3 regions of the Vibrio lentus genome follow, and region 1 is predicted to be linked to each of the others. Evidence: riboswitches for the same ligand, from Rfam matches in the RefSeq annotation. Region 1 holds a riboswitch; each other region holds the start of a gene.
The links. A riboswitch is a leader RNA that binds a small molecule or an ion and turns the genes downstream of it on or off. The one in region 1 is predicted to bind thiamine pyrophosphate.

Region 2: linked by a shared signal. The riboswitch ahead of thiB (thiamine ABC transporter substrate binding subunit) and the one ahead of thiD (bifunctional hydroxymethylpyrimidine kinase/phosphomethylpyrimidine kinase) in region 1 are both predicted to bind thiamine pyrophosphate.
Region 3: linked by a shared signal. The riboswitch ahead of thiC (phosphomethylpyrimidine synthase ThiC) and the one ahead of thiD (bifunctional hydroxymethylpyrimidine kinase/phosphomethylpyrimidine kinase) in region 1 are both predicted to bind thiamine pyrophosphate.

The regions. Positions count from the first base shown of each region.
Region 1 is NZ_JAUFQE010000001.1:723,952-728,155, forward strand. It holds gene QWZ07_RS02950 (ABC transporter permease) at 1-667, opposite strand, end outside; gene QWZ07_RS02955 (ABC transporter ATP-binding protein) at 660-1,418, opposite strand; gene thiD (bifunctional hydroxymethylpyrimidine kinase/phosphomethylpyrimidine kinase) at 1,408-2,316, opposite strand; TPP riboswitch at 2,413-2,524, opposite strand; gene QWZ07_RS02965 (DMT family transporter) at 2,624-3,541, opposite strand; gene QWZ07_RS02970 (helix-turn-helix domain-containing protein) at 3,627-4,204, opposite strand, start outside.
Region 2 is NZ_JAUFQE010000002.1:2,670,337-2,674,540, forward strand. It holds gene thiP (thiamine/thiamine pyrophosphate ABC transporter permease ThiP) at 1-942, opposite strand, end outside; gene thiB (thiamine ABC transporter substrate binding subunit) at 1,008-2,000, opposite strand; TPP riboswitch at 2,054-2,173, opposite strand; gene QWZ07_RS20415 (flavin prenyltransferase UbiX) at 2,217-2,840, opposite strand; gene mpl (UDP-N-acetylmuramate:L-alanyl-gamma-D-glutamyl-meso-diaminopimelate ligase) at 2,854-4,204, opposite strand, start outside.
Region 3 is NZ_JAUFQE010000002.1:2,983,653-2,987,856, reverse strand. It holds gene QWZ07_RS21950 (multicopper oxidase family protein) at 32-1,414, shown strand; gene crcB (fluoride efflux transporter CrcB) at 1,514-1,897, shown strand; TPP riboswitch at 1,960-2,058, shown strand; gene thiC (phosphomethylpyrimidine synthase ThiC) at 2,188-4,137, shown strand; gene QWZ07_RS21935 (thiamine phosphate synthase) at 4,137-4,204, shown strand, end outside.

The DNA of each region.
Region 1 (4,204 bases):
CTTCACTCGAACCCACCCACTCGCCGACGACTGCACCAATTGGAGCAATCACCACAGCGACACGAATGCCAGACGCCAAAGTTGGCAGCGCAGCAGGCAGTTGGATATAACGCAACAATTGCCATTTCGATGCACCCATGGTCTTAGCAAGATCAAGATAACCAGTCGGTGTATTTCGCAGGCCGTCGTAGCAACAGGTAGTCACAGGGAAGAAGATAATGATCGCCGCCATCACCACTTTTGACGCGATGCCATAACCAAGCCACAGCATCAACACTGGCGCAATCGCAAACACAGGGATCGCTTGGCTAGCAATTAAGATAGGCAACAACCAACGTTTCAGCGGTTCGAACATCAACATCTGTAGGGCGAAAAACAGCCCCATGGATAAACCGAGCAATAGACCAAGTAAGATCTCCTGCGCAGTCACCCAAGTGTGTTTGAGTAGCACGTCGTAACGTTCAATTAGCTTGATGAAGACTTCTTCGGGAGCTGGCAGAATGAAGCTTGGCATCTCGAAGATAACCACCACCAGTTGCCATAAACCGAGAATCACAGCACTACTGATCAGCAAACGCATAACGGGATTCATCTGACGCGGGCGCTTAGTCGTGATCTGTGTGTTAGTTGAACGAGCCACAGCTTCGCTTCGCGTTAGATCATTCATAATCACGCTCCAACTGATCTAAGATCGCTTGTTGTAACTCAGCACATTCACCGTCTAACACTCGTGGCGTAGCTGTATTAGGCACCGACAATGACTGTGCACTCGCAGGTGTGCCTTGCAACACATACAAGTTATCCGCCAAACGCACCGCCTCTTGTGGATCATGAGTGATCAACACAACAGTTTTATCTCTTAACAGTTCACACGCTAAGCTCTGTAACTTGTGTCTTGTTACCGCATCCAGCGCAGAGAAAGGCTCATCCATCAGCACCACTGGCTTGTCTTGCATTAAGGTGCGAGCCAAAGCAACACGCTGACGCATACCGCCAGACAATTGATCTGGCATCGCATTCGCGTAATCGACCAAACCAACCGCAGCGAGCAACTCTAGTGCTTGATTGGTTTGAAGTGCTTTATCAGAAGCTGGATTTTGAAAGCGATGACTCAGGCATACATTGTCGATAACCGACAGCCACGGCAGTAATAAATCCTGCTGCGCCATGTAAGCGATGCGATCCGTTAAAGGCAGTTCATCGGACGTTGCCAATGTGCCCTGCCACTCCACCTTGTCGTCCAACAAGCCTGCCAGATAACGTAATACCGTGGTTTTTCCGCAGCCACTTCGACCCAGCAACACCGTCCACTTACCTGCGTTTAAGCTAAGCGACAACCCAGACAAGGTAGCGTGCTCACTGTCGTTATAACGTAAGGAGGCATTGCTGAGTTGAACACCCACCGTATTAACGGACATTACCGTGCCCAGCGAAGAAGTGATTTACCGGGCCATGACCTTGGCCAACTTGCAACTCATCAGCATGAGCAATCGCGCGCGAAATGTATTGTTTGCCTAGGTCGACAGCCTCTGAAAGCGTGTTGCCTTGAGCCAAGAAAGAAGCAATAGCAGAAGAAAGCGTACAGCCCGTGCCATGCGTGTTTTTGGTAGGAAAACGCTTCGCGCTAATCAGAGCAGATGTGGTTGGCAGAATCAGTAAATCGTTACTGTTCTCATCCTTCTCTAAGTGGCCGCCTTTGAGAAGAACGGCTTTGGCACCCAGTGCACGTAGGTCTTCAATCATGCCCTGCATTTCGGCTTCGCTTTCAGGGACAGCTTTGCCTGTCAGTGCTGCGCCTTCTGGCAAGTTAGGAGTAATGATGTCTGCGAGCGGAATCAGCTCTTGTTTTAGCGTGGTGGTAGCCGAGTTTTCTAACAGCAGATCACCACTTGTCGCGACCATTACAGGGTCGATCACTAGGTGTTTAGGTTGGTATTGTTTGATTTTGTCCGCGACAACTTTGATGATTTGCGAATCGGCCAACATGCCGACTTTCACTGCCACGATATTGAGATCAGTAAAAACCGCATCTAACTGGCTAGCGACATGGTCGAGTGGAATAGGAAAAATGGCTGACACGCCTTGAGTGTTCTGGGAAGTGATAGCGGTAATCACAGAACAAGCAAAACTACCGGTAGCAGACATGGCTTTAATATCAGCTTGGATACCGGCACCGCCGCCACTGTCAGAACCCGCGATGGTTAAAACAATCGGAGTATTCGTGCGAATCGTGTCTTCAGCAGAGTGCTGCTGTGTTGAGGGTTTTGGAGTTGAGGCTTTTGGCGTTAAATCTTTTGAAATAGAACTGTGTGTCATTGTCGCTCCTACTATCTTACAAGACGTAGGAGAACGAACACTGATCGAAGGAGAAGTCGCATTAGGCTCATGAAAGTTTTCATGGGTGCAGACGTAGATCGAGTGCTTATAGTTCCCTACGCCAGTGTTAACTGAATCAGGTTCAACGGGTCTCGATTAACGATCTCAGCAAACACCAAATAAGGTATGTGCCCCCCGACTATTGATAGCGATAGTAACAGCACTCTCACAACTGAGATACTGATTTTATTCAATTATAAGAATTACACATGAAAAAATTTCAATTAGGCTCAAAAAAAACAAATACTTATAACGTTCCTTTAGATGGCTTCGACTGTATAAACAAGCACAAAACAATCAGAGACATACCTAGCCAGCCTGTAAAAGGAATAAGCTCACCGACAACACAAACGGCAAGCACCGCTGCGACTACTGGTTCAAACAAGGTCAGCAGATTGGCACTGCTCGCGGTGACGTGACGTAAACCAAAACTGAACGCGATATAACCCAAACATTGTGGAATCAGCGTAAGATAACTGATGACTAATACGTTGGTCTGTGAGGAAAACAGGTTATCACCAGTAAACCAGAGCGTTGGCAGCAACAGCATCGCACCGAGGCCAAAAATACTGCCCATCGCCGCTTGTGACTTAATCCCTTTATCGATCAGTGCTTTGGTCGCCCAAGAATAAATGGCGTAACACAACCCAGCGACCAGACCTAAGCCAATACCTAACAGCTTGAGAGCATCACCGGATTCATTCGCCGATGAAGATTCTGAAAACACCAACAGCCCAATACCTACCACACCAATCGCAAAGCTAGTAAGCCAACGTCGGTTGATATTATTCTTTTTGCTAATAAGACACTCTAACAGTGCAGAAAAGAAAGGTGCGGTAGCAATCGAAACCACGGTACCGATCGCCACGCCTGATAATTTCATTGAAGAATAGAAAGCTAAAGGATAGACCGCTAAAGCCAAAGCACTCACTGTCAACAGCTTCTTGTTCTGCATAAGTTTGTCGAAAGCGAATAGGATTTGTCGATACGCCAAGCCCGCTTGCATTAGACCACCGACGCCCATAGAGAAAGCACCAATCGCTAATGGGCTTAGATCAGGCGCAAAACTTGCGGCGGTGCCCGTCGTGCCCCATAAAATAGAAGCAAACAAGATGGCCAAAGTGCCCATTTGGAATTCGTTAACGCGATTGATGGCAAGATTCATTTCTATTACCCAATTTTCATTTCTGAAATAGATAATAGTGAAGATTGATATAAGTTAGTTTGCCGAAAGGACGCTATTGTTGTTTCTAAAGACTCTCTTTCATCGAACCCAAAAACGCCCTTGGAGACATTCCAAAATGCTGAGAGAAGCGACGACTGAAAGCAGACACATCACTATAGCCCACATTTTCAGCGATCAATTGAACGGGTAGATCGGTATGAGTTAACAAGGCTTGAGCTTTCTCCATACGATATCGAGTGATGTATTTAAGCGCACTGATACCCAAGCACTCTTTGAAGCGTTTTTTGAATTGAGTGGGACTCAAACAGGCCGTTTCTGCAAGTTGAGATATAGAGAGAGGTTGGGCGTAATTATCCGCTATCAATCTTTGTACCGCACGGATTCTTGGGTCGATGCTCTTGCTGACTTGTTGTTGCTCTAACAGCAGTGAAAACACATCCAAAACTGATGACTCAATGCCACTATCGACCTGATATTCCAGCTGCTTCTCAACGAACAGCAAGAAGCTCATTAAAGGCGGTGTGATCGTGAAAACCGAGAGCTCATGCTCTAACAAGTGCTGCGGCAACTCTGCCATATCTGCGACAATAAACCGCGCGGCTTCATCCGCCTTAAACGCATGCGCTGTGGTTACCGGAATTA
Region 2 (4,204 bases), on a different contig from region 1:
CGTCAAAGCTTGAGAGTTAATACCACTAAAGATAACCATGGCTAATGGCGGCAATACCAGCATTGAGACTACGATGATCCAAAAGCTATCCCAAGCTTTTGACCACCAGCTGTCCTTAACCAAATATTTATCTTCCGACAGCTGGCTGGCTGTCACAGAGATTGACTTAGACAGGCGCTGAATACTCACCGCTAACACACCACACAGTAGCATTTGCCATATTGCGAGTAACGCACCAGCCTGTAAGTCAAAGTCGAATTTAATCGCTTGATAGATGGCTAGTTCAATCGTGGTCGATTTAGGGCCTCCACCAAGAGCCATTACGGTAGCAAAGCTGGTGAAGCACAACATGAAAACTAAACCACAAACATGTGGTAGTTGTTGTCTTAAACGTGGCCATTCGACCCATTTAAATTTATTCCAATGGCTCATGCCCAAATGAGCACACAGCTTGTGTTGCTCGGCAGGCACGGTATCCAAAGCTTGTAAAAGTAAACGGCTAGCATAAGGCAGATTAAAGAAAACGTGCGCCAGCAAAATGCCATTCAAACCATAAATCGAGAATGGCAATTCAATGTCGAAGTTAGCCAAAAATTTAGCTAACCAGCCACTGTTACCATAAATCGCAAGCAAGCCAAAGACACCGACTAACACAGGCAGAACCAAAGTCGACGCGAACAGTCTTAACAACAAAGCTCGTCCAAAAAATTGCCTGCGACACAGAGCATGAGCAACGGGTATAGCAAAGCCAACACTCAGCACAGTTGAGAGTATCGCTTGATAAAAACTGAATTTCGTTACATGCCAATAGTAAGGATCGGACCATACTTGGCTGATATCAAGAGAAGGGGCATTGCTAAGCAATGCCCCAACTGCTGAAACCACGAAGGCGGTAATGAGTATCGCAACCCAGATCCCGACCTTAGGTGTTTTCTTTATCATAAATTGATTTTTTACCGTGAATAGTTCGCTCAAAGTATATCGAACGAACTTTTAAATACAGGACGTTAAAAAGTAAGCGCACTCTGCCATTCGCGAATCCAAGGCTTACGCTTAGCGGCAATTTCTTCAGGCGTAAAGCTCAGAGCTTTCTGCGGTACCGTTAACTGCTCGAACCCTTTTGGTAGTTCGATGTCAGTCACTGGGTACATCCAGTTGCCCGTTGGCATTGCTGATTGGAATTCGTCACTTAGAATAAACGCCATAAACTCATCAGCAAGTTTCTCGTTCTTGCTACCTTTTACCTTGGCTGCCACTTCAACTTGAGTGTAATGACCTTCTTCAAAGCTTGCAGCTGCGTACTTAGAATCACTTTCTGCAATGATGTGATAAGCCGGAGAAGTTGTGTAAGACAACACTAAATCAGACTCTCCTTCTAGAAACATAGAGTAAGCTTCAGACCAGCCTTTAGTCACAGTAACCGTTTTCTGAGCAAGTTTCTTCCATGCTGCAGTTGCTTCATCACCGTAAACCGACTTCATCCAAAGCATCATGCCTTGGCCTGGTGTTGATGTACGTGGGTCTTGGTAGATAACCTTGAGGTCATCACGCTGCTCGACCAATTCTTTCAAACTCTTAGGCGGGTTTGCTAATTTCTCTTTGTTATAGATAAACGCAAAGTAACCAAAATCATAAGGAACAAAGGTGCTGTCGTTCCAACCGTTAGGAAGTGTCACTGATGACGTATCAACACTGTGCTCAGCTAATAAGCCTGTCGCTTTCGCTTCAGCCATTAGATTATTATCTAGGCCTAACACGATGTCTGCTTTGCTGTTACCACCTTCAAGACGCAAGCGGTTAAGAATAGACACGCCATCTTCTAGCGCGACAAAATTCACATCACAGCCACACTTTTCTTCGAATGCTTTTTCAACGGCAGGACGAGGGCCCCAATCCGCAGCAAAAGAATCATAGGTATATACAGTTAGAGTATTGTCTGCAGCAACGGCAGAAAAAGAGATGGCTGTAGTAACAGCAAGGGTTGTTAATGTGAATTTCACTGGACGCTCTCCATGGTCTGAGCGGCACAGGTTTGAGGGAGGAGAACGGTAGAAGTTGTTCCTAACTCAATTCCTACGCCAGCATTATCTGGTTCAGGTTTACGGGTCCCAAGCACTTGCTTGATCTCAGCTCGCATTCATTATTTGAATGGTTAGCTCCCCGATGAGTGTTCAGAATTGTAATTCGAATTTTAACAATAAGCTATCAAGTTTGGATCAATTACGTTGATCGTAACCCCAACGTGGCACTAAACCTTGCTCAATACCAAGATGATCCAAAATACGCGCCACCATAAAATCGACCAGATCTTCGATCGACTTAGGTTGGTGATAAAAACCCGGAGCCGCAGGCATGATCGTTACGCCCATGGTCGAGAGTTTGTGCATGTTCTCTAGATGCAGCGTAGAAAATGGCGTCTCACGAACCACCAACAGCAGCTGGCCTCGCTCTTTCATAACCACATCAGCAGCTCGCTCAATCAGGTTATCTGATAGACCATGAGCAATTGAAGCTAAGCTTCCCGCAGAACATGGACACACCACCATCTGCTTCGGTGCTGCAGAACCAGAGGCAACCGGTGAGAACCAGTCATCTTTGCCACACACCACCAGCTTTTCTGGGTCGCAACCTAAATGCTTAACCAAAGCTTGTTTCGCTGCGTCAGGCCCAGCAGGTAACTTAAGTTCATGCTCAGTCGCCAACACCACTCGCGCTGCCGACGATATCAGCAAATAGACCTGATAATCTGCCGCCAATAGGCATTCAAGTAAACGCAGTCCGTAAGGCGCACCAGATGCGCCAGTGAAAGCGAGGGTTATAGCTTTATCGTGTTTTGTCATGTTCTCAATTACTTCAAATTATAGGGGCTTGGATGCCGTTAGCCCTGAGTGCCAACGCATCCAACAGTTTCTGGTGAATACCACCAAAACCACCGTTACTCATTACCAAGATTTGGTCGCCCGCTTGTGCCTCTGAGACAATTCTAGCAACGAATGCGTCCATGTCATCACTAACGTGCGCGGGTTGATGGCACGCATCGGCCACGTCTTGTACAGACCAATCAATGTTATCCGGTTGGAATAAGTAGGTAGAATCCGCCTGCTTGAGCGAATCAGCCAAGGTTTCTTTGTGCACACCACGCTTCATGGTGGCAGAACGCGGCTCTAAAACGGCAATGATTTTCTTTGTGTCGACCTTATTACGTAAGCCGCCCAGCGTAAGTTCAATCGCTGTAGGGTGATGAGCAAAATCGTCATAGACAGAAACGCCTGCCACTTCGCCTTTAAACTCTAAGCGACGCTTGGTATTAATGAACGTCGCCAGTGATTCGCACCCTAAGTCAGGTGTGACACCAACATGCCTTGCCGCCGCAATCGCCATCAAAGCATTGTTGACGTTATGATCGCCAACCAAATCCCAATCTACGGTTCCAACACATTCACCTTGGAAGTACACCTCAAATTTAGAGCCGTCTTTAACCAGTTTCTTGGCATCCCAATCACCGAGTTCACCACTCGACTCAGTTTCACTCCAGCAGCCACGAGATAACACATCTTGGATCGCGGTGTCTTGCTTCGGTGAGAAAATACGGCCATTACTTGGTACAGTGCGAACCAAATGATGGAACTGTCGCTTGATTGCCTCAAGATCATCAAAGATATCTGCATGATCGAATTCGAGATTGTTCATCACTAACGTTCTTGGGTGGTAATGAACAAACTTAGATCGCTTATCGAAGAAAGCGCTGTCGTATTCGTCAGCTTCAACCACGAAGAACATGCTTTCACCAAGGCGAGCAGAGATACCAAAGTTACCCAACACACCACCAACAAGAAAGCCCGGCGCGTAACCGCAGTCTTCAAGGATCCAAGCCAGCATGCTCGATGTTGTTGTCTTACCATGCGTTCCAGATACCGCCAGAACCCAACGGTCATGCAACAAGAACTCTTGCAACCACTGCGGCCCTGAAGTGTATCTAAGGTTGTTATCCAATACATACTCAACACACGGGTTACCACGGCTCATCGCATTGCCAATGACTACTAAGTCAGGTCTTGGTTCTAATTGGCTCGGGTCGAACCCTTCAATAATCTCAATCCCCTGAGACTCCAACAAGGTGCTCATTGGAGGATAAACATTCGCGTCACTACCAGTAACCTTGTGACCTAATTGACGAGCCAATACCGCAGCACCACCCATGAAG
Region 3 (4,204 bases), on a different contig from region 1:
TTTTGGTCGTTATTACTAAAAGGCAACAAATATGGATATTTCCCGTCGTAAATTTATTCAATCATCTCTCGCTATATCTGCACTAACTGTTTTGCCCGCTTGTTCTATGAAGCAGTCTGTTGATGGGCAAGGTAAGTATGTCTATGACTTAATTGCTGAACCTTCAACAGCTGAGTTAGTCGCGGGATTTGATACCAATGTTTTAGCTTTTAATGGACAGATCCCAGCTCCGACGATTCGATGTCGACAGGGTGAAAAAGTCATAATTCGTTTTACGAATAAGCTATCAGAGCCGACGACTATCCATTGGCATGGCTTAAGAATTCCTATCGAAATGGATGGAGTTCCCTTCTTAAGTCAGCCACCAATCATGCCAGGTGAAACATTCATTTATGAGTTTACGCCGCCAGATGCTGGCACATTTTGGTATCACCCACATATGAATAGCGTTAAACAACTCGGTATGGGTTTAGTTGGCCTTATTATCGTAGAAGAAAGCACTCCAGTGCAGTTTGACGAAGAACACGCATTGATGCTTAAACATTGGCATATCGACAAGCAAGGTCAATGGAAAGACTTAATGATTCCTCGACTCAGTGCTCGTATGGGCACTCCTGGTGAGTGGAGTAGTGTTAATGGAGTTCATGAACCCGTATATCGGTTGAAGCAGTATGCAACGACTCGACTGCGGATTGCCAATGTCGATAATACGATCACTTATCCTATTGCTATCGAAGGGGCAGAGGCATGGGTGATTGCCATCGATGGTAACCCTGTAAAATCGCCTTACAAACTGACTCAACATAAAATTGGTCCAGGGATGCGTGTTGATATCGGACTGATCGCTCCCAAAGCTGGTGAGCGAATTAACGTTCTCCAAATGAAGGGGCGTTTTCCATTTTCTTTGTGCGAATTTGAAGTCGTAGATTCAACATTTACTCAAGAGCGAGTGTTGCCATTATTACCATTGAATCCAGTACCCAACCTAGATCTTACTAATGCTGAAGAGATCGATTTCGTGTTCGAGTGGGAGGGTGCAGTTTCACCTGTATCTAAAGATGGTAAATCGATGCCTAAATTTTGGCTTACTAATAAACGAGCGTGGGAGGGGATGAGCAAAGACAATATCCCTGAGCCGTTGGCGACTTTAGATCTAGGTAAGACTTACATATTCGATCTTAAGAACGTCACTCAATATCATCACCCGATTCATATTCATGGTCATACATTCACTGTATTGGAACTTGATGGTAAAAAAATTGAAGAACCTTTCCATACCGATACCGTGCTACTTGGAAAAAACGGCCGAGCGAAAGCCGCATTTGTTGCCGACAACCCAGGACGTTGGATGTATCACTGTCATGTTATAGAACACATGAAAACGGGTTTAATGGGATATATCGAAGTTAAGTGACACCTGTAACGTTTAATATTTGCGCATGCATTCTTAGTTCTACCCTCGCTTTTATCGGCGTTAAAGCTAGAATATAGGGATTATTGTTTGGGAGGATTCATGGGTCAGTTATCTATTTTAGGTTTTATTGCCATTGGTGGCGCATTTGGTGCTTGTTCGCGCTATTTGATTTCAGAGTTATGTGTGGTGATGCTAGGGCGTGGTTTTCCTTATGGTACGCTAACTGTTAACGTGGTTGGCTCTTTAATTATGGGCTTACTCATCGCAGCGTTTGAGAATGAGATGGTTGCGACAGAACCATGGAGACAAATTATCGGTCTTGGCTTCCTTGGAGCACTGACTACATTTTCTACATTTTCGATGGATAACGTGCTTCTTATGCAGCAGGGTGCTTTCTTTAAGATGGGACTCAATGTGTTACTCAACGTGGTTCTCAGCATCTCAGCAGCATGGATCGGCTTCCAACTTTTGATAAAGTCTTAAAACTTTCTTACGATTTGTTAACAACTCGGCTTGGTTTATCCAAGCCGTTTTTATATACTCGATCGAACTTGTCGGAGTGCCATATGGCTGAGACCGTTAACTCGGGATCCGTTGAACCTGATCAGGCTAATACCTGCGAAGGGAACAAGAGTAGATATCTAACTAGAATCCCTCTAGAGATCTATCTCCAGATCACAACTGTATTTCTTACCGTGATCCCTCTTGTAGCATCTAATCCGTCAAGCATTTTTATCCCTATAAATAATGGCTAAAGGCCAAGGAAAAATGCTATGTCGAGTCGTAAACAAGCAAGACTGGAAGCGAAGAATTTCATCGATTCTTTATCCGTACAACCTTATCCAAATTCCAAAAAAGCTTACATCCAAGGATCTCGAGAAGATATTCAAGTCCCTGTACGAGAAATATCACTCGCTGATAGCCTTGTCGGTGGTACCAAAAAAGAGCCTGTATTCGAACCTAATGTACCCATTCAAGTTTACGATACCTCAGGTGTTTACACTGACCCCACACATCAAATAGACCTGTATAGCGGCCTTCCTAAGTTGCGTGAGCAATGGATTGATGAGCGTGGTGATACGGAACTGTTAGACGATGTAAGCTCTGTTTACACTAAAGAACGTTTAGAAGATGAAACTCTAGACGACCTTCGTTACGGCAACCTACCTAGAATTCGTCGCGCGACTGGCGATCAATGTGTTACTCAGCTGCACTATGCTCGTCAGGGAATTATCACTCCTGAGATGGAGTACATTGCTATACGTGAGAACATGGGGCGTCAGAAGTTTGCTGATGAGCAGCTTAACCACCAACATCCTGGCCATAACTTTGGCGCAAACCTGCCAAAAGAAATTACCCCTGAGTTCGTGCGTAAAGAGGTTGCTGAAGGTCGAGCTATTATCCCTTCAAACATCAACCACCCAGAATCAGAACCGATGGTTATTGGTCGTAACTTCTTAGTGAAGGTGAACGCTAATATCGGTAACTCTTCAGTAAGCTCTTCGATTGAAGAAGAAGTTGAGAAGCTAGTATGGTCAACCCGTTGGGGTGGCGATACCGTAATGGACCTTTCCACAGGGCGTAATATTCACGAGACTCGTGAGTGGATCCTGCGTAATAGCCCAGTACCAATCGGTACGGTTCCTATGTATCAAGCCCTTGAAAAAGTGAATGGCGTTGCGGAAGATCTTAACTGGGAAGTGATGCGCGATACTTTGATTGAACAAGCAGAGCAGGGTGTTGATTACTTCACTATCCACGCAGGTTTGTTGCTTCGCTACGTTCCGATGACGGCTAAACGTGTCACCGGCATTGTTTCTCGTGGTGGTTCTATTATCGCGAAATGGTGTCTTGCTCATCACCAAGAGAGCTTCCTTTATACTCACTTCCGCGAGATCTGCGAGATCTGTGCGAAGTACGACGTTGCTCTGTCATTAGGTGATGGCTTGCGTCCAGGCTCTATTGCAGATGCCAACGATGAGGCTCAATTCTCGGAGTTACGTACTCTAGGTGAGCTGACTAAAGTGGCTTGGGAATATGATGTTCAGGTGATCATTGAAGGCCCTGGACATGTACCTATGCACCTTATTAAGGAAAACATGGACGAGCAGCTAGAGCACTGCCATGAAGCGCCTTTCTATACATTAGGCCCGCTGACTACAGATATCGCTCCGGGTTATGACCACATTACATCTGGAATTGGCGCGGCGATGATTGGTTGGTACGGTTGTGCGATGCTTTGTTATGTAACCCCTAAAGAGCATTTAGGCTTACCAAATAAAGAAGATGTGAAGACCGGCCTGATTACTTACAAACTGGCAGCACATGCTGCAGACTTGGCAAAAGGTCATCCTGGTGCACAAATCCGAGATAATGCATTGTCTAAAGCACGTTTTGAATTCCGTTGGGAAGACCAATTTAATCTAGCTTTAGATCCGGAAACAGCACGTTCTTTCCACGATGAAACCCTGCCACAAGAGTCGGGCAAGGTTGCTCACTTCTGCTCTATGTGTGGACCTAAGTTCTGCTCGATGAAGATTTCTCAAGAAGTTCGAGAGTATGCGAAAGACACTGAACAAGTAGCCGCGGATCAGGCTATCGAGATTAAGATGCTAGGTAACCCGTTGGAGGGAATGCGTCAAAAATCACAAGAGTTCCGTGATACTGGCTCTGAACTTTATCACCCTGCTGTAGGCGTAAAAGAAGCTCAATTAGAGGAATAATGACAGTGAATATTCTCATCCCATCTCAATACATAGAGTTAACGGGGGAGGTTCAAAACTGTCTATT